Regions from separate parts of the Serinicoccus sp. CNJ-927 genome, predicted to be linked through region 2. Evidence: riboswitches for the same ligand, from Rfam matches in the RefSeq annotation. Region 2 holds a riboswitch; the other holds the start of a gene.
The links. A riboswitch is a leader RNA that binds a small molecule or an ion and turns the genes downstream of it on or off. The one in region 2 is predicted to bind thiamine pyrophosphate.

Region 1 (11,504 bases), on a different contig from region 2:
GCCGTGTCCCTCCCGTCTGCGGCGGGGCGGTCGGCTGGGACCAGGCCACCGTGCATGGAGGGTAACGATGTCCGACCACACCGGGACGACCGCCGTCGAGGAGCACCTCGACCAGCGAATCGAGCAGCAACCGTCCGAGGATCTGCCCGCGCGCAGTCCACTCGACTTCATCCCGCTGTCCGGCGCTGCGGCCCAGCGGCGCGACTGGATCGGGGTAGCCCTGGGTGTCTACCTGCTCATCACGGCGGTGAGTCTCATCGGCGACGGTTTCAAGACCGCGACCGGGGACCGCGCCGAGGAGCTCTTCGCCTTCGCCGACAACCCGCTCATCGCCCTGATGATCGGCCTGCTGGCGACGGCGCTCACCCAGTCCTCGTCGACGACGACCTCGGTCGTTGTCGGGCTGGTCGCCGGTGGCCTCCCCATGGAGGTCGCCATCCCGATGCTCATGGGCGCCAACATGGGCACGACGATGACCAACACCATCGTCAGCCTGGGGATGGCGCGGCAGAAGGACGTCTTCCGCCGCGCCTTCGCAGCCGCGACGGTCCACGACTTCTTCAACCTGCTCGCGGTCGCGATCCTGCTGCCCCTGGAGCTGATGTTCGGTCTGCTCGACCGGCTCTCGGGCTGGTTGGCCGGGGCCAGCGCCGGCGGCGACGGCGGGATCGTGAGCACGGTCTTCACCTTCATCGGCGACACCATCTCTGCCGTCATCGAACCGCTGGCGACGCTCGTCGTCGCCCTGGTCGAGCTACCGGGCCTGCCCGACGTCGTCACCGGGCTCGTGCTGATCGTCCTGGGGATCAGCCTCATCCTGCTCGTCATCAACAAGATCGGCCAGCTGCTGAAGGTGCTCATGGTCGGCCGGGCCAAGGAGGTGCTCCACGCCGCGATCGGCCGGGGCCCCGTCACTGGCATCGCCTCGGGGGCGGTGGTCACGATGATGGTCCAGTCGTCGTCGACCACGACGAGCCTAGCGGTCCCTCTCGCCGGGTCCGGCGCGTTCTCGCTGAAGCAGATCTATCCCTTCACGATCGGCGCCAACATCGGCACGACCATCACCGCCCTCATCGCGGCCTTCGCCTTCACCGGCATCGAGGGCGAGAAGGCGCTGCAGGCGAGCTTCGTGCACCTGCTCTTCAACGTGCTGGCGACGCTCATCATCTTCGGGCTCCCCTTCCTGCGCCCGCTGCCACGGATCGGGGCGACGATCCTCGCCGACCGCTCCGCAGAGCGCAAGATGTATGCCGTCGTCTGGACCTTCGGCGTCTTCCTGGTGCTCCCGCTGCTCCTCATCGCCCTCACCACCTGGGTCTTCTGACCGACCCGGCGTCGCGCCCGCCGCGCGGCGCACGCCGACCACCGACCGCCCCGCCCACCCGACGGAGGGACCCATGACCGCCGACCCCAGCCCGCAGCCCGCCACCGACGGATCCACCCCCCGAGACAGCGACGCCCTCGGCCGCGAGCTGGAGGCGATGCTGGTCGAGGCCGAGGAGACGGCCGGCCGCCTGCGCGCCGAGCTCGCGGCCTACCGTGCCCGTCGGGAGGAGGAAGGCCTGCACACCCTGCAGCACCTCGAGGTCGACCGGCTCGAGGAGCACCTGCGCAACAGCCGGATCCGCTGGGACGAGGTGAGAGCCTTCCTCGAGGAGGCGCTGCGCGAGCTCGGCTGGGGCGCCGACCGCAGCAGCGCGACGGCGACCGACGTCACGCCGGGTTCCGCCCCTGGCCCGCAGGCACCGGAGCCCGAGGGGTCCATGACGGATGAGGACCCGACCCGATGAGCCGCGGCACGACATACCCCCACTGGCGCAGCTCGACACTCGCGGCGGCTGGGGCCGTGCTGCTGGCCTCTCTGGCGGCCTGCAGCGGTGACGGCGGCGCTGCCACGCCCGCCGACGGCACCATCCAGGTGTCCGGTTCCTCCACCGTGGCGCCCATCACTGAGGAGATGGCCGACCTGGGGCGCTTCGAGATCCAGGTCGCCGCGGAGGGCACCGGTGACGGCTTCGACCGTTTCTGCGCGGGTGAGACGGCGATCAACGACGCGTCGACCGCGATCACCACCGAGCAGATCGCGGCCTGCGAGGACGAGGGAGTCGACTTCGTCGAGGTGCCGATCGCCCTGGACGCGCTGACCGTCATCCGGCACGAGGACAACACCTTCGCGACCGACCTCACGACGGAGGAGCTCCGGGCCATCTGGGAGCCGGACTCGCAGGTCCGCACGTGGCGCGACGTGCGCGACGACTGGCCGGAGCAGGAGATCGGGCTCTACGGTCGCCCGGAGGGGTCCGGCACCTTCGACTACTTCACGTATCGCACGAGCGGTGAGGCGGGCGCGATCCGCGACGACTACGAGGCCACCGACGACATGGCCGAGCTGACCGGCTGGGTCGCCGACGACCCGCAGGCGTTGGCCTTCCTCGGCGTCGGCAACTACCTCGCCGCCGACGGGGAGCAGCGCGACCAGATCACCAACGTCAGCATCGACGGCGTCGCCCCGACGCTGGAGAACGCCCAGTCCGGAGACTACGCCCCGTTCACCCGACCGCTGTTCCTCTACGTCTCCACCTCCGCGCTGGAGCAGGACGCGGAGGTCGGCGAGTTCGTGGACTACTACCTGGAGCGTCTGGACCAGGTGCTGCCGCTCGTCTACTTCTACCCGCTCTCCGACGAGGTCGCGGATCTCGCCGAGCAGAGGTGGGAGGCGCGGACCACGGGATCGGCCTTCGACGGGCAGCCGGTCGACGCCACGGCCCTCGCCGCGGCTCTCGAGGGCTGATCCGCACACCACCCGGCCGGCGCTCCTGGGCCGCCGCCGGTCGTCCCTGGCGTGTCGCGCTACCCCCCGACGCGCGCCGCGAGCGTGTCGATCGCCCGCACCCAGCCGCGGACCTGCTCCTGCGCGGAGAGCTCCCGCGCGGCCGCGTCTGAGGCCGCCTTGAAGTCCGCGACCTGCGCGTCGCTCAGCGCGTCGAGCGCGGCGGCGAGCGCCTCGCCGGTGAAATCGTCGAGCACCACCCCCAGCCGGTGGTGCCGCACCAGATCGGCCATCTCCGGGCTCGGCCCGATGATGATCCCCAACCGTGCCTGGACGAAGTCGAAGAACTTGTTGGGCAGGGTGAACCTGTAGTTGAAGTTGACCGGCGGCAGCACGAAGACGCCCAGGTCAGCAGCGGCGAGCGCGTCGCCCAGCTGCTCCGGCGGCACCGGGTCGTGGAAGCGGATCTGCGGCAGGTCGGCGCACGAGGCCCGCAGCTGCTCCAGATAGGTCGGGTCGTTGGGCATGAGGTAGAGGTCGAGGGTGACGTCGCGCTGGCAGGAGCGCACCGCGTCGACCATGACGTGCAGGCTGCGGCCCCGACGCGCGAGCCCGGAGTGCACCAGCCGCAGCGGTGCGCCGACCGGTGTCGGCGTGCGGTCGGCATACGGCGCGGCGTTGGGCACCACCGCGCAGGTGAGGCCGAACTCGCGACGGTACTCCCGCGCCAGCCAGCGCCCCACCGTGCTCGCCGAGTCGGCCTCGCGCCCGTGGCGACGCAGCAACCAGCGGTAGTACGGCGCGACGAAGAGCCGCCAGCGCCACGACTCCTCGCTCTGGCGGGACGCGTACTCGTGCAGATCCAGGTGCACCCCGCCGTAGGGCGCCAGCTCGAGCGCGAGCGGCAGGGTGTCGGCGTCGTTGGCGAGCACGACGTCGAACTTCGCCTGGTCGGCGAGCAACTCGGCCGCCGCGACGGTCACCGGCGCGCCGCGGTATGCCGTCTCGAACCGCCGCAACGCGAGGAGCCGGCGGTCCTTGTGCCAGTGGACCACGTGGTCGGGCAGGCGCAGGTGCTCGACGACGCCGTCCGGCGCCTCGCCGTAGCCGATCGTGGTCACGGCGTAGCGGTCGGCGAAGAGCCGGATCTGGCGCAGGACCCGCGCGTCGGATCGCAGCGGACTCCATGCCATGACGAGCAGCCGGGGCCGCGGATCCCGACTCATCCGCGCAGCACCCGCGCGTAGAGCCCGAGCAGTCGCTCCTCCTCGGCGGTCCAGGTGAGACCGTGCGCCGCGGCCCGGGCGGCCGCGGCATACGGCGTCGGGTCGGCCAGCACCTGCTCGATCGTGGCCGCCAGGTCGGCCGGGCTCTGCGCGGAGAAGATCTCGCCGACGCCCAGCTCGCGCACCAGCTCGGCGGTGTCCGGCAAATCGGCGGCCACGACCGGGATGCCCGCGTGGATCGACTCGAAAAGCTTGTTGGGCAGGCTGTAGCGGTAGCTCAGGCAGATGGGGCGGACGTAGACGACCGAGACATCCGCGTCGGCCAGCGCCGTCGAGACCTCGGGCGGGGCGACCGCTCCCACGAAGTGCACCCGAGCCTCGAGCCCGAGGTCGGTGATCCGGCGGCGCAGCGCGGCGAGATAGCCCACCTCGCCGTAGCCCAGCAGCACCAGGTGCACCTGCTCGCCCAGGTGGGTCATCGCCTCCAGCGTCTCCTCGATGCCGCGGGAGGTGGTGATCCGGCCGCCGTAGGCGATGACCTGCTGCTCCGGGCCGAGCCCGGCCAGCGCGCGCAGCCGGCCCTGCTCGCGGCCCGGTGCCCCGCCCACGGCCGGGCGCGGCACGTTGCGCACCAGGGTGGGCGTCTCCGGCAGGTCGTAGGTCTCCTGCAGCCAGGCGACGATCGACGGGCTGACGGTGATGACACCGGCCGCCTGTCGGAGGACCGTCGACTCGATCAGGGCCTCGACGTGCGGCGCGACCGGCCGGTCCTGGCGCACGTTGCGGTGCCGCCACAGCTCGTGGGCGTCGTAGACGAGGCGCGCCCCGGTGCGCTGCGCGATCCACCAGGAGGGGGCGAGGGTGTTGCCGTCGTTGGCGTGGACCACGTCGGGGTCGAAGTCGACCGCGTCGCGGGCGGCGTCCCACCAGTAGAGCCCGAGGCTGGCGGTCCGCCAGGTGCGCAGCCAGAGGTCGAAGAGGGGCTCGGGCAGCGGCGGCTGCGGCGGCTCCGACGGCGCGGCGCCAGGGGCGGCGGGGGTATGCCGCTCGCCCGTCGCGGGGGCCGAGGCGTCGGGTGCGTGGTCGTCGGGTGCGTGGTCGGTGGGCGCGGGCGTCCCTGGCGCCTTCGGCAGCGACGCGGGTGGCTCAGGCACCGGCTCGGGGGGCTGACGGCCGGTCACCCGGCGCGCCAGATCGAGCAGCCAGGGGGCCTGGCGCGCGAGCGCGAACTCGCGGGCACGGCATACCTCGATCGCGTCGCCCACGACCCCCGGGCCCTCGGGATAGCCGGCCCGCGCGACGGCGAAGATCCGGACCTGCGCACCGGCAGCCCGCAGGCTCTCGGCGGTCTTGATGACGCGGGAGTCGGCGTGGGCGTCGTTGTAGACGAGCAGCGCGACGCGCGGAGCCCGGCCCTCGACCGATGGCAGACGGGGTCCTTGGGGGCTCACGAGTCCTTCCTCTCGTCCGCGAGGCCGGCGAGCGCCGCCTGCACGGCGAAGTCGGGAGCCTGCGCGACGACCTCGTCGAAGGTGCCGGTGGCGACCAGCTCGGCGCGGTCCATGAAGCAGACCTGCTCGCTGTGCCGGATGGTCGCCAGCCGGTGCGCTACGACGATGACGGACACCTGGCCGTGCAGCTCGCGGATGGCCGAGGTCACCGCCCGCTCGGTGGAGGTGTCGAGCGCCGAGGTGGCCTCGTCCATGACGAGCACGAGCGGGTCGGTGTAGAGGGCGCGCGCGACCCCGAGCCGTTGGCGCTGCCCCCCGGACAGGGCCAGCCCGCGCTCCCCCACGGGCGCGTGGATGCCGTCGGGCCGGGCCTCGACGACCTCCAGCAGCTGCGCCCGCTCCAGGGCGCGGCGGACGCGGTCCTCGTCGATGCCGTCGTCGTCCCAGGAGAGCGCGACGTTGCGCGCGACCGAGGCGTCGAAGAGCGCGACGTCCTGCGGCACGTAGCCCACGCGGGACCGCCAGGCCTTGAGGACGTCCGGCAGCGGCTGCTCGTCGACGAGGATCTGCCCGGAGTCCGGCTGCAGCAGGCCGAGGACGAGGTCGACGAGGGTCGACTTGCCCGAGCCGGACGCCCCGACGAGCGCGAGGGTCTCGCCGAACCGCAGGGTGAGGGAGACGTCGCGCACGGCCGCCTCCGCGGCGTCCGGATAGCTGAACGTCACGCCGTCCAGGCGCAACGTGCGCGCGTCGTCCGGCAGCGGCGCGTTGCCTCCCGTCCGGTCCGCCTCGGCATACCGGCGGCCACGGTCGATCTCCTCCAGGACCTGGGTCGCGAACGGGATGTTGGCAGCCGTCTGCCCCATGATCGTCTGGAAGCGGGTCAGCGAGGGCACGAGCCGGAAGCCGGCCACCCCGAAGAGCGCGATGGCGGTGAACGCGCCGGGCACCCCGTCCTGCAGCCACCCGATCGCGCCGCCCAGCACCAGACCGCCGATGAGCGCTGACTCGAGGACGTAGCGCGGGACGGCACCGAGGAAGGTCTGGTTGGCTCGCGCCTGCGAGGCGCGGCGCCGGGCCCGGAGCACGACGGTGGCGACCTCCTGCGACTTGTCCCGGAGCGTGACCTCCTTGAGCGAGTGCACCATCTCGGTCACGAGGCGCACCGCGCGGGCGGAGTAGTTGCGGTTGTCCTTGCCGGCCTGCACCGCCCGCCGCAGCACGACGCGGTAGAGCGCGAAGGCCACGAGGCCGAAGTAGAGGATCGTGGCCGTCGCGAGCACCGGCTGGGCCACGAGGAGCACCACGAGCACGGCGAGGAAGGTGAAGACCTCACCCGAGAGCTGGCAGAACGGGATGATGACCCCGGCCACCGTCGCCCCGACCCCGACGTCGGTGGAGCGGACCAGGTCGGTGGAGTTGCGGCGCAGCCGCTCGGCCCACGGTGCACGGAAGGTGGTCTCCAGCAGCTGGGCACCGAGGGCCTGCTCAAAGCGCGCGAACCGCCGCGTCGCCCACCACTGCAGCAGGATCGCGAAGACCGACTTGGTGATGATCAGTCCGCCGACGACGAGCAGCACGATCCCGAACTCGACCGGCTCGGACAGCTCGATGCCCAGGACCGGGAGCGTCGCGCTGCGCTGGGTGAGCATGGGGGTGAGCACGACCGCGAGCAGGCCGAGGGCCGCGACGTCGAGGACGGCGAGCAGGCTCTGCAGCACCGCGAAGCCGATGATGAAGCGGCTGGTGCCGGGGGGCAGGACCGTCAGGAGCTGGCGGACGGTGCGCCACAGAGCGAGCATCGCCGTCCAGCGTAGCCGTGACCTGGGCTGTCGCCGGGGCACCGCACCGCAGCCCGCTTCCGATGGCCCGTGGCGCCCCGGTGATCTATTTGGTCGTTCGTCCAATTTTTGGTACGCTCGCGACATGACCGCTGACGGACGAGCTGCCCGGGGCGAGCGCACCCGGGAGGCCCTGCTCGAGGCGGCCGCGGCCCTCATCGCCGAGGAGGGCTGGGGCCGGGTCAGCGTGCGCTCGGTCGCGGAGCGGGCCCAGGTGCGGCCCGGAGTCGTGCATTACCACTTCTCCTCGGCCGAGGAGCTGCGCCGGCACGCCGCCACCGCCTCGCTGCGGCTGTCTCTGGCGTCCTTCGCCGCCGCCCTCCCCGATCTGGAGCCGGGGCTGCTGGCCTACGGCGCGACGGTCGACTCCCCCGACTTCACCCGTGACCCCTCGTCGATGCTGGTCGCCGAGACCTATCTCGCCGCTGTCCGCGACCCGGAGGTCGCCGGATTGGTCAGACAGATCGTCCGGGAGCTGCGCGCGCTCCTCGAGGAGCGGCTGCGCGACGTCGGACACCCGCCTGCTGCGGCGCGGAGCCGGGCCGCGGCCCTGGTCGCCGGGATCGAGGGCCTCGTGCTCCACCGGAGCGTGGACCCGGACTTCCCCGTGGCCGAGGCCATGGCACACCTCGTCGAGCTCACCAGGAAGGACTCCCGATGAGAGCTGTGGTCAGTGGAGCGGGCATCAGCGGGCTCGCCGTGGCACACGCGCTGACGTCGCTGGGCTGGCAGGTCGACCTCGTCGAGGTGGCGCCCGGGCCGCGCACCGAGGGCTACACCCTGGATCTGTTCGGGCCCGGGTATGCCGCCGCCGAGGAGCTCGGCGTACTCGACGCGATCAGCGCCCGCGGCCGCGTCTATCGCGCGGCCCGCTTCGTGCAGGCCACCGGCCGCTCGAGCGGCGAGCTGCCGTTGGCGGCCTTCGCCGAGCTGCAGGGTGGTCGCTTCCTGTCGATCACCCGCGGCGGCCTCGAGGAGGCGCTGCGCTCCACCCTCCCCGAGGGGGCCCGGGTGCACTTCGGGCGCACCGTCGCGGACGTCGCGGAGATGGCGGACCTCAGGGACCAGGAGGATGTGGCGCGGGTCCGGTTGGACGACGGCACCGAGCTCGACGCCGACCTGGTGCTCATCTGCGAGGGACTGCACTCACCCACCCGGGCGCAGCTCTTCCCCGATGCCGCGGTCCGCCACCTCGGATTCCTCACCGGCGCCTTCAGCACCGAGGCACCCGAGGTCTCCGAGCGGCTCGGCCTGACGGTGGAGATGAGCGACACGATCGGTCGCCAGGTGGGCACCTACGCCATGGACGACGAGCTGGTGTCCACCTTCACGCTGGCCAGGGGCACCGAGCTGCCCGCGGACCGCGTCGACTGGTTGCGCGAACAGCTCGTCGGGGCCGGTCCCGCGGCAGAGGCACTGATCGCGCGCGTGCCGGAGGACGACGTCTTCGTCGACGTGGTGGCCCAGGCCATCGCTCCGCGGTGGCGGCACGGGCGGGTGCTGCTCATGGGTGATGCCGCGCACGCCGTGTCGCTCATCGCCGGTCAGGGGGCCTCGCTGGCCATCGCCGGTGCGCACGCGCTCGGGCAGGAGCTGGCGACCCTGACCCGGCCCGTGACCGCAGTCACCCTGACCCAGGCGCTCGACCGCTACGAGACGCGCTGGCGCGCGCAGGTCGAGCCCGTGCAGGACCGTGCTCGCCAGGGCGCCTCCAGCTTCGTCCCCACGGGCCGGAGCGCCCTTGTGCTGCGTCGGCTGGTGGTGCGGGCGACCCGGCTGCCCCTCGTCGCCCGACTGGTGGCGCGCAGCATCGGCGGGGCACCCACGCACTGACGAACCCGGCGCGAGCGGGGGTCGCGACGCGAGCGGGTGCCGCGACGCGAACGGGGCCGCGACGGCGGCGACAGGCGAGATGGCCCGGGACGGGTCCGCCCCGGGCGGGTCTCGGCATACCTCTGCGCTAGGGTCGAGGGCGACGCGGGGTGCCGCACGTGCGGCTGAGATCACACCCGTCGAACCTGATCTAGCTCGTACTAGCGAAGGGATCGTCATGAGCCAGACGCCCGTCTCCCCCGACCGCCTCGCCGCCTGCTGGGCGGAGGTGCGGACCCAGAGCCCGCTGACCCAGTGCCTCACCAACATCGTGGTCGCGCCGTTCACCGCCAACGTGCTGCTCGCCGCGGGCGCCGCGCCGGCGATGGTCGACAACCCGCACGAGGCCGGTGACTTCGCCCGGGTGGCCGGCGGGGTGCTGGTGAACCTGGGGACGCCCTACGACGACACGTCGCAGGCGATGCGCGCCGCCGTCCGGGGCGCGCGCGAGGTCGCCACCCCGTGGGTGCTCGACCCGGTCGCCGCCGGGCTGGCCTGGCGCACGAGCCTCGCCCGCGAGCTGCTCGAGACCGCCGCCCCGGCGATCATCCGGGGCAACGCCTCGGAGATCCTGGCGCTCGGCGGCGGGGCCGGAGGCCGCGGGGTCGACGCCACGCACAGCACGGACGACAGCGTCGAGACGGCCCGGTCCCTGGCGCGGAGCCACGGGTGCGCGGTGGCCGTCAGCGGGCCGGTGGACCGGCTCACCGACGGCACCCGCTCGGTCGAGGTGCACAACGGTGACGCACTCATGACCCGGGTCACCGGGGTCGGCTGCGCGCTCGGCGCCCTCATGGCGGCCGCGGCGGCGGTCGAGCCAGACCCGCTGCTCGCGGCGACGACCGCCACGGCAGCGCTGACGGTGGCCGCGGACGGTGCCGCCGCCGCGTCGGCCGGGCCGGGGAGCTTCGCGGTGGCGCTGCTGGACGAACTCGCCGTGCTCGAGGCGGACACGCTGGCTGAGCGGGTGCGGCTGGCATGAGCCGCGCCCCGCTCGACCTCAGCCTCTACCTCGTGACCGACACGGGTATGACGCGGCGCCACGGCCTCTCCACGACCATCCGGGCCGCCGTGGCGGGTGGCGCGACGGTGGTCCAGCTGCGCGACCCGGACGCCTCGGACGAGGAGTTCGTCGCGCTCGGGCTGCTCGCCCGCCGCGCGCTCGACGGCGCGAGGTCTGCCGCCCCCCTCATCGTCAACGACCGCGTCCACCTCGCGGAGCGCATCGGCGCCGACGGTGCCCACGTCGGCCAGTCCGACCTCGCTCCCGAGGCGGCGCGCGCGATGCTCGGCGACACGGCATACCTCGGGCTGTCGTGCACGTCCGCGGAGCAGGTGCGGGCCGCCGCCGAGCTGCCGGCGGGCACGGTGGACTACCTCGGGCTGGGACCGGTGTGGGCGACGCCCAGCAAGGTCGACCACGCCACGCCGGTCGGGGTCGACGGCCTCGCCGAGCTGGTGGCCGCCGCGACGCTGCCGTCCGTGGCCATCGGCGGCATCGACGCCGCCCGGGCCGCGGCGGTCCTGGCGACCGGGGTGGACGGGTTGGCGGTGGTCAGCGGGATCTGCTCGGCCGACGACCCGCAGGTGGCTGCCCGCGACCTGGCAGACCAGGTGGGAGCCGCGCGATGACGACGATCGTGCTGACCGTGGCCGGGTCGGACCCCTCCGGTGGCGCGGGCATCCAGGCCGACCTCAAGACCTTCGCGGCGCTGGGGGCCTACGGCTGCGCGGTCCTGACCTCGCTCACCGCGCAGAGCACGCAGGGCGTGACCGGGGTGCTCCCCGTGCCGGCCGCCTTCGTGCGGGAGCAGGTGGAGACCCTGGTGGCGGACCTGGACGTCGCTGCGACCAAGATCGGCATGCTCGGCACCGCGGAGGTGGCGCGCACCGTGGGCGACCTGTGCCGGTCGGGTTCGTTGCCGCGCGTGGTGCTCGACCCGGTCATGGTCTCGACCGCGGGCTCCCGTCTGCTCGACGAGGACGCGATCGAGGAGGTGCGCTCGATGCTGCCGCACGTGGCCGCGATCACCCCGAACCTCCCCGAGGCGGCCGTGCTCCTCGGCCTCGACCCGGAGGCCCAGGCGGGTGACGTGGCGACGATGCGCGACCAGGCGCTCGCGCTGCGCGGCCTCGGTGCCGAGCGGGTCCTGCTCAAGGGCGGCCACCTTGGTGCTGAGCAGGCGCACGGCGCGGTCGACCTCGACAGCGACGCGGCCGACCTCGGCGGCGACGCGGTGGACGTCTGGGCCGACGCCGACGGCCTGACCGAGCTGCGCACCCCGCGCGTCGACACCCCCCACACCCACGGGACCGGCTGCACCCTCTCCTCGGCGATCACCGC
Region 2 (11,504 bases):
CGCTCGCAGCGCCGTCCCCGTGAGCGCCCGGCGGCCACGGCGCCAGGACGGCCTCGGCGAGGGATCGCGCGAGGCGGTGCGGCTGGTCCTCGCGGTCCCCGGGCATACCGCCCAGCACGACCGGCACGCCGCACAGCCGCACGAGCACGGCGATCTCCACCGACACGTCGACCACGACGAGGTCAGGACGGGCGCGGTCCAGCCACCGGGCGACCTGATGGTGACGCCTGGCCAGACCGGGATGGTGCAGCGGCACCCAGTGCAGGGCACCCCCGGCCTCCGGCTGCGAGAGTCGCGGGTCCACCGGGGGCTGGTCGTCGCGCTCCAGCTCGACCCAGTCACCGGGCCAGCCCGCGGGCGGCCCACCCGAGCCCAGCCCGACCACCTCGGTCCGCAGCAACCGCGCCACCGCCGTGCCGCGGCGCCGGTGTCCCTGCCCGACGTGGTGCAGGTAGTAGCCGATCACCGCGCGGCCGCCGGGCCGACCGCCGCACCCAGGGGGCGGGGTGGTGCGGCCGCGAGCACGTCGTCGTAGACGCCGAGGTAGTCCTCGACCATGCGGTCCATCGAGTGGTGGGCGACCGCGTGCGCCCGGGCCCTGGCGCGGGGGAGCCGCACCACGTCAGGGACCAGCGCCGCGGCCTGCTCCACGAGGGTCGCGTCGTCCGCCGGGGGGACCAGCCGACCCACGCCGGGTCCGACCACCTCGGGCAGCCCGCCCCGGGCGAAGCCCAGCACGGGGGTGCCGCAGGCGAGCGCCTCGGCGGCGACCAGCCCGAAGGGCTCGTCCCAGGCGGGCGTCACGAGCAGGGCCGCGCTGCGGCCGACGAGGCGGGCCAGCTCGGCCGTCGGGAGGTGCCCGGCATAGCTCACCCCGCCGTCCCGCCCGCACCAGGGCCACAGCATCTCCCGGGCGTAGTCCTCGTCGCTGACCGGACCGGCGATGGTCAACGGCAGGCCCGCGCGGCGGGCGATCCGGGCCGCCAGGTGCGGCGCCTTCTCCGGGACGATGCGGCCGGACCACACCAGGCCCGGGCCCCCCGGCCCTGGTGTCCACTCCCGCACGTCCACCCCGTTGCGCACCACGCGGGCCGGAGTGACGTGGCGCCAGGCCGCCGCCGTCCACCGGCTCACCGCGGTGACGTGCAGGCGGTCGCGGCGGGGAGCGGTGCCGGCGATGGCGATGGCCGACTCCAGCCAGGGCGTGGGCGGTGTGTGCAGCGTCAGCACGGTGGGCACGCCCAGGGTCGGCGCCATCGCCGCCGGAAGGTGGTGCAGTGCGTGCGTGTGGACCAGGTCGACATCGGTGCGCCGCGCCAGGTGCAGCATGAGCTGGAGATAGGCGTGATGACGCTCCATCCAGCCCTCCTCCGGCATCGACACGTCCCGCCGGGCCGCCTCGGACAGCTCGAGCCGGTCCGGCCACAGGTAGTCCACGCCGGGGATGGGATCGCTGTGCCGGTCGGCGAAGACGCTCACCCGGTGACCGCGCGCCACCAGGCCGCGGGCCAGGTGCCACGTCACCGACTCCAGCCCGCCCGCGAAGGGTTGGGAGATGGGGTGGCGCGTGTGGGCGACGACGACGACGTGCACCGGTGGTCCTCCTTAACGGTTACGGCGCGGGCGGGACGAGGGGTCGACCCGGACGGCGCCCGGCGGGTCCCGCGCGGCGCACCAGCGACACCCTAGGTCGGCCGGTCGCCTCCCGCGCGCCGGATCGTCCGGGTGGACCCCGACCCTGGGCACCCCGGGCCCGGCCTGCCCTGTAGGCTTCGGGCGACCGACAGGGGAGCCTCGAGCTGAGAGTGCGGCACGGCCCGCAGACCCTTAGAGCACCTGCTCCGGCTAGCACCGGCGAAGGGAGTCGACGTGGACCAGCCTGCCGCGCCCCGAGCGCGACGCGGGCCGTCGGCATACCTCAGCGGCCCGGGCATCGCCCTCGGGCTGGCCGCGGTGATCCCGCTGGCGTTCCTCACGGTCTTCTTCGCGCTGCCGGTGGGCGGGATGCTCGCGCGGGGGCTGTGGCCGGAGGGCCGGCTCGACCTCAGCGCGGTCCCGGAGGTGCTTGGTCGTGCCCGCACCCTGCGCGTCCTGACCTTCACCTTCGTCAGCTCGCTGGCCGGCACCGTCGTCACCCTGCTGCTCGGGATCCCGGTCGCCTTCGTCCTCTACCGGCTGCGCTTCCCCGGCCGGACGTTGCTGCGCGCCGTGGTCGTCATGCCGTTCGTGCTGCCGACGGTCGTGGTCGGCGTGATGTTCCGCTCGCTGCTCTCCGACGGCGGGCCGCTGGGCGGCCTCGGGCTGGACGGCACGTGGGTGCCGATCCTGCTCGCCTTCGTCTTCTTCAACCTCGCCGTCGTCGTGCGGACCGTCGGCGGGCTCTGGGAGGGGATGGACCGGCGCGCCGAGGAGTCCGCCGCGACCCTGGGCGCGACGCCCTGGCAGGTATGGCGCACCGTCACCCTCCCCGCGCTCGCGCCCGGCGTCATCTCGGCCGGCACCCTCGTCTTCCTCTTCTGCTCCACCGCCTTCGGAGTCGTGCTCACCCTCGGCGGGCTGCGCTACGGCACCATCGAGACCGAGATCTACCTGCTGACCGTGCAGTTCCTCGACCTGCAGGGCGCGGCCGTCCTGTCGGTCCTCCAGCTCGTCGCCGTCGTGGCGATGCTCGCCGTGGCCGCCCGCGCCCGGAGCACCCGCGAGCAGGCGCTGCGCCGGGTCGACGTCCGGGCCTCCGCGCGCCGCCCCCGGCGCGACGACACACCCGCCCTGGCGGTGACCGCCCTGGTCGTCGGCTTCGTGCTGCTGCCGGTCGGCACGCTCGTCGCCCGGTCGCTGCGGGTGGGGCAGGGGTGGGGCCTGGCCCACTACCGTGCGCTGACCGACCCGGAGGCGACGAACGCCCTGCGGGTCAGCGTGACCGAGGCGATGGCCAACTCGCTGCGCACCGCGGTCGACGCCACCGTGCTCGCGATGATCCTCGGGCTCGTCGTCGCGGTCATCGTCTCCCGTCGGCCACGTCGGCCGGGGTGGGCGCGCACCGTGTCGGTCCTGGACGGGGTCTTCATGCTGCCGCTCGGGATCTCCGCGGTGACCGTCGGCTTCGGTTTCCTCATCACCCTGGACCGTCCGCCGCTGGACCTGCGCACCTCCCCGATCCTCGTGCCGATCGCGCAGGCCATGGTGGCGCTGCCGCTCGTCGTGCGGACCCTGGCCCCGGTGCTGCGCTCGGTCGACCCGCGCCAGCGCGAGGCGGCCGCGACGCTCGGCGCCGGGCCGTGGCGAGCGGCGTGGACCGCCGAAGCGCCCGTGCTGGCCCGCCCGCTGCTCGCGGCGACCGGCTTCGCCTTCGCCGTCTCGCTGGGGGAGTTCGGCGCGACCAGCTTCCTCGCCCGACCGGACCGGCCTACCGTGCCCGTCGTCATCTACCAGCTCATCTCCCGGCCCGGCGCCGACCACCTCGGGATGGCGCTCGCCGCCAGCGTGCTGCTCGCGCTGGTGACCGTCGTCGTCATGGGCGTGGTCGAGCGGCTGCGGGTCGGCTCGGTAGGGGCGTTCTGATGCTCGAGCTCACCGATCTCACCGTGACCTTCCCCGGGGCCACCGCCGTCGACCACGTGTCGCTGCAGGTGGCGCGGGGTGACGTCCTCGCGGTCCTCGGGCCGTCGGGCTGCGGCAAGTCCACGCTGCTGCGGGCGGTCGCCGGGCTGGAGCAACCCTCCGCCGGCACCATCCGCTGGCGCGGCACCGACCTCGCCGGCGTGCCCACGCACGAGCGTGGCTTCGCCTGATGTTCCAGGACGGGCAGCTCTTCGCCCAGGCGAGCGTGGGGGACAACATCGGCTACCCGCTGCGGTTGCGCGGGGTCGGGCGCGGCGCGCGGGCCGCCCGGGTCGCCGAGCTGCTCGATCTCGTCGGGCTGCCCGGGTATGCCGACCGCCGCCCCGCCACCCTCTCCGGCGGCGAGCAGCAGCGCGTCGCGCTCGCCCGGTCGCTGGCCGCCGACCCCGAGCTGCTGCTGCTCGACGAGCCGCTCAGCTCGCTGGACCGGGCGCTGCGGGACCGGCTCGCCGGGGACCTGCGGGAGATCCTCGTCTCGACCGGCACCACCGCGATCCTCGTCACGCACGACCACGACGAGGCCTTCTCCGTGGCCGACCGGATGGCCGTCATGCTGCAGGGCCGGATCGCCCAGGAGGGTGCCTCCACCGAGGTCTGGCACACGCCGGCCTCCCGCGAGGTCGCGGCCTTCATCGGCTACGACACGATCCTCGAGGGCCCCGCCGCAGCCGTCCTGCGCCAGCACCTCCCACCCGACCGGGCGTCCGGGCCGGTGGCCCTGCGCCGCAGCGCGCTGCGGGTCGACCCGCGGGGCACGCTCTCCGGCACGGTCCGCCGGTCCACCACCGTCTCCGACGCCGTGCACCTCACCGTCGACGTCGAGGGGCTCGGTCGTTGCGAGGCCCTCTCCGCCGACCTCGGGCCGCAGGTCGGCGACACCGTCAGGCTCGCGGTGGATCGCCGCGGCGTCGCCCCGCTCCCCGACTGATCTGCGGTCGAGGCGGCGCATCTGTGCGGAACCTGCCGCGTTGCTGCGTGACGCGCGCTTCGGGCGGAAGGACCTGCATACCGCAAGGAGGTATGCCGATGCCGGAACCGCGGGTGTCAGGCCCTAGATTGGTGCCCCATGGAGACCCCTGACGGATGGCGGCCGGACACGCTCGCGGTGCGCGGCGGCCTCATGCGCAGCCCCTTCGACGAGACGGCCGAGGCGCTCTACCCGACCTCGGGCTACGTCTACTCCAGCGCGCAGGAGGCGCAGGCGGCGTTCGAGGAGAAGATCGAGCGCTTCGTCTACAGCCGCTACGGCAACCCGACGGTCGCCATGCTCGAGGAGCGGATGCGGGTCATGCACGGCGCCGAGGCGGCGCAGGCCACCGCCTCGGGGATGTCCGCCGTCTTCACCGCGCTCGGCGGGCTGTGCGCCGCCGGTGACCGGATCGTCGCGAGCCGGGCGCTCTTCGGCTCCTGCTTCGTCATCATCGACGAGGTGCTGCGGCGCTGGGGCGTCGAGAGCACCTTCGTCGACGGCACCGACCTCGACGCCTGGCGCGAGGCGCTCGCCACCCCGGCCGCGGCCGTCTTCTTCGAGACCCCGAGCAACCCGACCCAGGAGCTCGTGGACATCGCGGCGGTGAGCGAGCTCGCCCACGCGGCCGGCGCCACGGTCGTGGTCGACAACGTCTTCGGCACGCCGGTCTTCTCGCGGCCGCTGGACCACGGCGCCGACATCGTCGTCTACTCCACGACCAAGCACATCGACGGTCAGGGCCGGGTCATGGGCGGCATGATCCTGGGCCCGGAGGAGCTCGTGGCGGGCCCGATCCAGACGCTGCTGCGGCATACCGGACCGGCGATGTCGCCCTTCAACGCCTGGGTCACGCTCAAGGGGCTGGAGACGATGGCCCTGCGCGTCGAGCGGCAGGCGGCCACCGCGCTCAGCCTCGCGCAGGAGCTCGAGGCCGACCCGCGGGTGCTGGCCGTGCACCATCCCTGGCTGGAGTCGCATCCGCAGGCCGAGCTCGCGCGGCGGCAGATGACCGGCGGCGGGACCGTGGTGACCTTCACCCTCGACGCCGGGCAGGAGGAGACGTTCGCCTTCATGAACGCGCTGCAGGTGGTCGACATCTCCAACAACCTGGGTGACACGAAGTCGCTGACCACCCACCCGGCGACGACGACCCACCGGCGGCTGCCGGAGGAGGCGCGCCGGGCCGCGGGCATCACCGAGGGGACGATCCGGCTGTCGGTCGGGCTCGAGGACGTCGACGACCTGCGCGCCGACCTGGAGCGGGGCTTCGCGGCCGCCTTCGGCTGACCTCGTCCGCCCCATAGGCACCGCTCATCACGTGATGCCGGGAAACTCTGATCCGCGCGAGCTATAACCTGCGCGGATCAGAATGTCCCGGCGTTTCGGGGCGGGTGGGACGCCTGGGGCTGAAGGGAAGAGCAGGCCGGCCGCGCGCGACGTCCCGGTGGTCACGGTCGGAGCGCCCGGTGTGCCGCAGCGGTCGTGGCTGCGGGCCGGTGTGCCGCAGTGGTTGTGGCTGCGGGCCGGTATGCCTCAGCGGTCGGTGACGGGCCCGCCGGAGGACTCCGAGGTCGCCGGGCCGACGGGCTGGGCGCAGAAGCTGAAGTCCTTGCCCTGCGCCGCGTGATAGCTCGCGTGCTCGCCGTCGACCTCCAGGACGAGCTGGTGCCCGGGGACGAGCGCCTGGGTATACATCATCCCCTCGCGCGGGCAGCCGATCGAGCCGTCGCTCCACGTGACGTCGGCATATCCCGCCACCGTCACGGCCTCACGGCGGACCCCGGCCCGCTTGGCCTCCGCGTCGATCGCGGCCTGGACGTCGTCGCGCTGCACGATCGCGTCAGGCACGGCCCCGAGCGGCAGCGACGCCTCACCGGCAGGTCCGGTCTGGATCGGCGTGTCCCCGATGGGCTCGTCCTTGGTCACGGTGCTCCCGTCCTCGGTGGTCTCGTCGCCGGTCTCGTCGCCACTCTCCCCGGCAGCCTCGTCGCTCACGCCGGCCGACGACGCGGTCGGTCCGGCCCCTGCGGTCGCATCGGTCTCACCGCAGCCGGCGAGCGCGACGCTGAGCGAGAGAGCCGCGAGGGCGAGCGTGATCGGGCGGGTGCGGGTCATGGGATGACACCTCCAGGTCGCGTCCCCGCCAGTGTAGGTCGGTGCATCGGGGGCGTGATCCGCGGTGCGATGAGGGTGAGAGTGTGGGGCGCCGGTCCCTGATCCGGCGCCCCACCCTCCTGTCACCCCCACCGTCCCGCACGAGTGCGGCCCCTCACGACGGGGTGTGTCGGCTGTCCCGAACCGACACTACCTAGACGTCGGTGAGAGCCGATTCGTTGCGCCCAGATACTGTGATCTGCATCACATCCACTCGAGGTATGCCTCAGCGCGCCGGGCGCAGGGTCAGCGCCTGCACCAGCGTGCCCACCGGACCCGCCTCGTCGTGCACGACGCTCGAGGTCTGGCCCACGCCGGTCGGGCCCCACGAGACGCGGGTGTCCAGCCCCACCCACGGCCCCTCGGGCAGGCGGTGCAGGTGGAGCGTCAGATCGACGTTGGGGAAGGCCCAGTCGTGCGGCGCCGCCCGCCCCGCGGTCCCGTTGGCCGTGTCCAGCAGCCCCACCCACGAGGCCAGGGCCGAGGCCTCCTCCGCACCGTCGACCAGGGGCACGGACGTCCGCACCCAGGTGCGGCCGCGCCCGGCCCGCGACCCGGGCACCGAGCGGAAGTCCAGCGAGCGGATGAAGCCGCCGTCCCAGTGGTCCATCCCGGTCCACGCCTTGAGACCTTCGGGGCCGGGCAGGTCGGCGTGCTCGGTCTCGGCCACGGCGGTGGTGTCGCCCGTGACCAGCCGCCACGCGGTCATCCGGACCGCAGCACGACCGGCGATCTCGACGCTGGACTCCAGCAGCTCGATGGTGCGCCCCGGCCGGAGCACCCGGGTCGTGACGGTCATCTCCTCGCGGCGGATGAAGCCCAGGATGTCGACGCTCAGCCGCGCCCACTGCAGGTCCTCGCGCGGATGGTTCAGCTCCAGCGTGTGCAGCAGCAGCCCGATGACCGGGGCCACGTGCTGCTCGTCCGGCGACCAGGCCCCCTGCACGTGCTCGGTCGGCTGATACCTCCCCTCGCCCAGCGCTGTGAAGTAGTGCCGCCCGTCCGCCGTCATGGTGCGCGAGTGTAGTAATGGACCCATGCCACCTCGCGCAACGACCCCGGGCGACGCGACCGGCGCAGCCACCACCGCCGCGCGGCACGCTGCGGACTGGAGCAGGATCGCCCTCGAGGTGATCGGCACGGCATACCCCTGGGCGCCGGCGCACGTCGTCACCGGCCCGGACGACACCGACGTCACGCCGCACCGGCTGCACCCGGCCTTCTACGGCGCCCTCGACTGGCACTCCTGCGTGCACATGCAGTGGTCGCTGGTCACCCTGCTCACGAGGTATGCCGGTGCGCTCGGCGAGCGCGAGGCCGCCGCCGCGCGCTCGCTGCTGGAGGAGCGGCTCACGCCGGAACACCTGCAGGTGGAGGTCGCCTACCTGCGCGCCCGCCCCGGGTTCGAGCGGCCCTACGGCTGGGCCTGGGCCGCCCAGCTCGCGGCTGCCACCCGCGAGCTCGGCGAGCGTGACGCGCGGGCCGCCCGCTGGGCGCGGGGCCTCGCCCCGCTGGCGGACCTCCTCGCGGAGCGGGTGCTGGAGCACCTGCCGCGGCAGGCCTACCCCGTCCGCCACGGCAAGCACCAGAACGACGCCTTCGCCCTGCTGCTCCTGCGCGACGCCTACGGCCGGCTGGGCCGGGAGGACGTGGTGCGCGCCTGCGAGGAGGCGGCGCGGGCGTGGTTCGCCGACGACGGGCCGGCGCCCACGGACGCCGAGCCCGGCGGGTCGGACTTCCTGTCGCCGGCGCTCACCGAGGCGCTGCTCATGACGGCGGTGCTCGAGCCGGGCGACGCGCGGCGCTGGCTCGAGCGGGTGCTGCCCGGGCTCGGCGAAGGTCGGCACGAGCACCTGCTGGCGGTCCCCCAGGTGCTCGACCCGACCGACGGCCAGGGCGCCCACCTGCTCGGGCTCGCCTTGTCGCGGGCCTGGGCGCTGCGGGCTCTGGCACCCTGGGGGCACGAGCAAGCGGCCGCACGGCTGCGGGCGGCGGCCGACGAGCAGGAGGGCGCGGTGCTGGGCCACATCACGGACGGCGACTTCATGGCCACCCACTGGCTGGTGTCCTTCGCGCTGCTCGCCGACGGTGCCCTGGACCGGTCGTGAGCGCTGAGGTATAGGGGCGTGTGGCCCTTCCAGGGTGCAGCGCCGCTCGCCACGCGCCGGGGTGCACGAAGAGGTGGAGCAGGAGCTGAGGTGGAGCGGCGGGGCCGAGGCGACGGTCACGGGGGACTTCGACGGGACGACGACTGACGCGCGCCGGCCGCACCTAGGCTGAGCGGGTGAGCACCCAGGGTCCGCCGGCACCGCCCACCGCGCTGTCGCGGCGCAGCCTGCTCGTCGAGACCCTGCTCGTGCTCGGCGTCAGCTCGGGGCCTCGGCGATCTGGTCGGTCCTGTCCCTGATGCGCAAGCTGACCGCCGAGGGCGGCCTCGCGGCGCAGACGACGAGCATGAACACCAGCGCCACCCCCGACCGGCCCTGGCTCGACCTGGCCTATCAGCTCGTCGGCATCGGGCTCGCCCTCGTGCCCGTGGTGCTGGCCGTCCACCTGCTCGGGCGGGACGTCGCGCGTCCCTGGCGGCTGCTCGGGCTCGACCGGTCACGTCCCCTCCGCGACCTCGCCCAGGGGACGATGCTCGCCGCCGTGATCGGCATACCCGGCCTCGGGCTCTATCTCCTCGCACGCGAGCTGGGCGTCAACACCACCGTCGCCCCCTCGAACCTCGCGGACGTCTGGTGGGCGGTGCCGGTCCTCGTGCTCGCCGCCGTGCAGAACGCCGTGGTGGAGGAGGTGGTCGTCGTGGGCTACCTCTTCACCAGGTGGGCGCAGGCCGGCTGGTCGACGTGGACGATCATCGTGACCTCGGCGCTGCTGCGCGGCAGCTACCACCTCTACCAGGGCTTCGGCGGCTTCATCGGCAACGTCGCGATGGGCGTGATCCTCGGCTGGTTCTACACCCGCACCCGCCGGGTCATGCCGCTCGTCGTGGCGCACACGCTGCTCGACGTCGTGGCCTTCGTCGGGTATGCCGCGCTCGCCGGCCGGGTCGACTGGCTCTGAGCCTGACTCAGCCGCCCGCGGCGACCGAGGTCAGCGTCGCGGTGGTCTCCTCGCCCTCGACCACGCAGGTCATCGTGTAGGTCTGGGCCGTCGTGGCCAGGGTGCTGGTGCCATCGGGCAGTCGCAGGACCTCCTGGCCCGCCGCATCCGTGACGACGAGCCTGCCCTCGCCGACCACGCTGACCTCGTGCTCGCCGGGCGCGACCTCGTCGCGGTTGAGGCCGCACCCGTCGAGGACGACCTCGAGCGGTGCGGAGGCAGGGTCCGGCGGCGGGTCGCCCAGGCACGCCGACACGGTCGGGAGGAGGCACACGAGGATGACGACGTGCCACGCGGCGGGTCTGCGGTCGGCAGCCATGTCACCTCCCTGGTCACGGCGCATCCGGGTCCTGCGGACCACTGTAGGGGCGTGCGGAAGCGGTGGGGGCTCGACCGGGCCCGCCGGGACCTGACCTCGGGACTGACAGGTGAGGCACAGGTCGCGCTGGGCAGGGGCATACCGGGGGAGCGGAGCGTGGGGTCATCGCCGCTCCCTGCGGCGGACCGACGAGCCGGAAGGATCCACCATGAAGACCTCCACCGCCACCGCCCTCGGTGTCACGGGCCTGACCGCCGCCGTCATCGGCTTCGGTGTGGCCGTCCCGAGCCTCGCTGAGGACGACGAGCAGACGACCACGACGGTCGACGCCGCAGCGGGCACCGCCGAGCCGGACGCGCCCCAGGCGCCGGAGGGTGCGCCGACGCCGGAGGGCACGACGCCCGACGGCACGACCCCGCAGGAGCCCGGGATGCCGGCCGCGCCCGGGCCCGGCGCGATGGCCGGCTCGCAGGGACTCTCGCTCGCGACCGCCGCGGAGGTGCTGGGCCTGGACGAGGAGGATCTGCTCACCCAGCTGGCCGAGGGCACGACCCTGGGCGAGGTGGCCGACGCCCAGGGCGTGGCGCGCCTGGAGCTCGTCGACGCCCTGGTCACCGAGACCGAGGAGCAGCTCACCGCCCTGCTCGACGAGCCGATGACCGGGCTCGGTGGACCGGGCGGCGGCATGGTGCCTGGTGGCGCGCCAGGGGAGGGGCAGGGCACGGCGCCCGGCCAGGAGGGAACCAAGGACCTGCCCTGGGACCCGGACGGCTCGACCGGGCAGGACGGGTCGGGCACCGGCGAGGAGGACTCCACGGCGACCACCGACGGCGGCACCGCGTAGGGACCGGCGGGGCGCGGCATACCCTGGGCGCATGACGCAGATCGACCACCTGCCCGAACGCGAGCGCTGGGTCGCCCGGTCCGAGGACCGCGAGATCGGCTACCTGTCCTACGAGCTGGAGGGCGGCGTCCTCGACCTGCAGCACACGGTCGTCCAGCCCGAGGCGCGCGGTCAGGGACTCGGCGGCCGGCTGGTCGAGGAGGCGCTGGGGTATGCCCGGGACGAAGGGCTGCGGGTGCGGCCCACCTGCCCGTTCGTCCCACGCTACGTCGCCGAGCACCCCGAGCACGCCGACCTGATCGTGGGTGCTGGGGACGTGGCGCAACCGCGGCACGACGACGAGGTGGTCGGCGAAGACGAGCCCGACGACGTGCCCACCGTCGAGATCCGCGACCAGAGCATCCGCCTGGGCCAGCTGCTCAAGCTCGCCGGGCTGGTGCCCGACGGCGCGATGGCCCGCATGGTCATCGAGAACGGCGAGGTCGCCGTGG

Region 1: it holds a riboswitch for thiamine pyrophosphate, as region 2 does, so the genes downstream of both, thiM (hydroxyethylthiazole kinase) here and BJF86_RS08185 (ABC transporter permease) in region 2, are expected to answer to the same signal.

The regions. Positions count from the first base shown of each region.
Region 1 covers NZ_MKKF01000052.1:56,005-67,508, forward strand. The annotation lists gene BJF86_RS16385 (Na/Pi symporter) at 68-1,324, shown strand; gene BJF86_RS16390 (hypothetical protein) at 1,398-1,790, shown strand; gene BJF86_RS16395 (PstS family phosphate ABC transporter substrate-binding protein) at 1,787-2,791, shown strand; gene BJF86_RS16400 (glycosyltransferase) at 2,851-3,963, opposite strand; gene BJF86_RS18060 (glycosyltransferase) at 3,993-5,447, opposite strand; gene BJF86_RS16410 (ABC transporter ATP-binding protein) at 5,444-7,249, opposite strand; gene BJF86_RS17750 (TetR/AcrR family transcriptional regulator) at 7,374-7,949, shown strand; gene BJF86_RS16420 (FAD-dependent monooxygenase) at 7,946-9,121, shown strand; TPP riboswitch at 9,257-9,351, shown strand; gene thiM (hydroxyethylthiazole kinase) at 9,339-10,142, shown strand; gene thiE (thiamine phosphate synthase) at 10,139-10,792, shown strand; gene thiD (bifunctional hydroxymethylpyrimidine kinase/phosphomethylpyrimidine kinase) at 10,789-11,504, shown strand, end outside.
Region 2 covers NZ_MKKF01000022.1:158,454-169,957, forward strand. The annotation lists gene BJF86_RS08175 (glycosyltransferase) at 1-466, opposite strand, end outside; gene BJF86_RS08180 (glycosyltransferase) at 463-1,593, opposite strand; TPP riboswitch at 1,776-1,880, shown strand; gene BJF86_RS08185 (ABC transporter permease) at 1,870-3,561, shown strand; partial or broken gene BJF86_RS08190 (ABC transporter ATP-binding protein) at 3,561-4,549, shown strand; gene BJF86_RS08195 (O-succinylhomoserine sulfhydrylase) at 4,688-5,878, shown strand; gene BJF86_RS08200 (hypothetical protein) at 6,125-6,706, opposite strand; gene BJF86_RS08205 (thioesterase family protein) at 6,972-7,757, opposite strand; gene BJF86_RS08210 (DUF2891 family protein) at 7,783-8,853, shown strand; gene BJF86_RS19555 (hypothetical protein) at 9,030-9,152, shown strand; gene BJF86_RS08215 (CPBP family intramembrane glutamic endopeptidase) at 9,152-9,811, shown strand; gene BJF86_RS08220 (hypothetical protein) at 9,819-10,169, opposite strand; gene BJF86_RS08225 (hypothetical protein) at 10,378-11,013, shown strand; gene BJF86_RS19560 (GNAT family N-acetyltransferase) at 11,045-11,504, shown strand, end outside.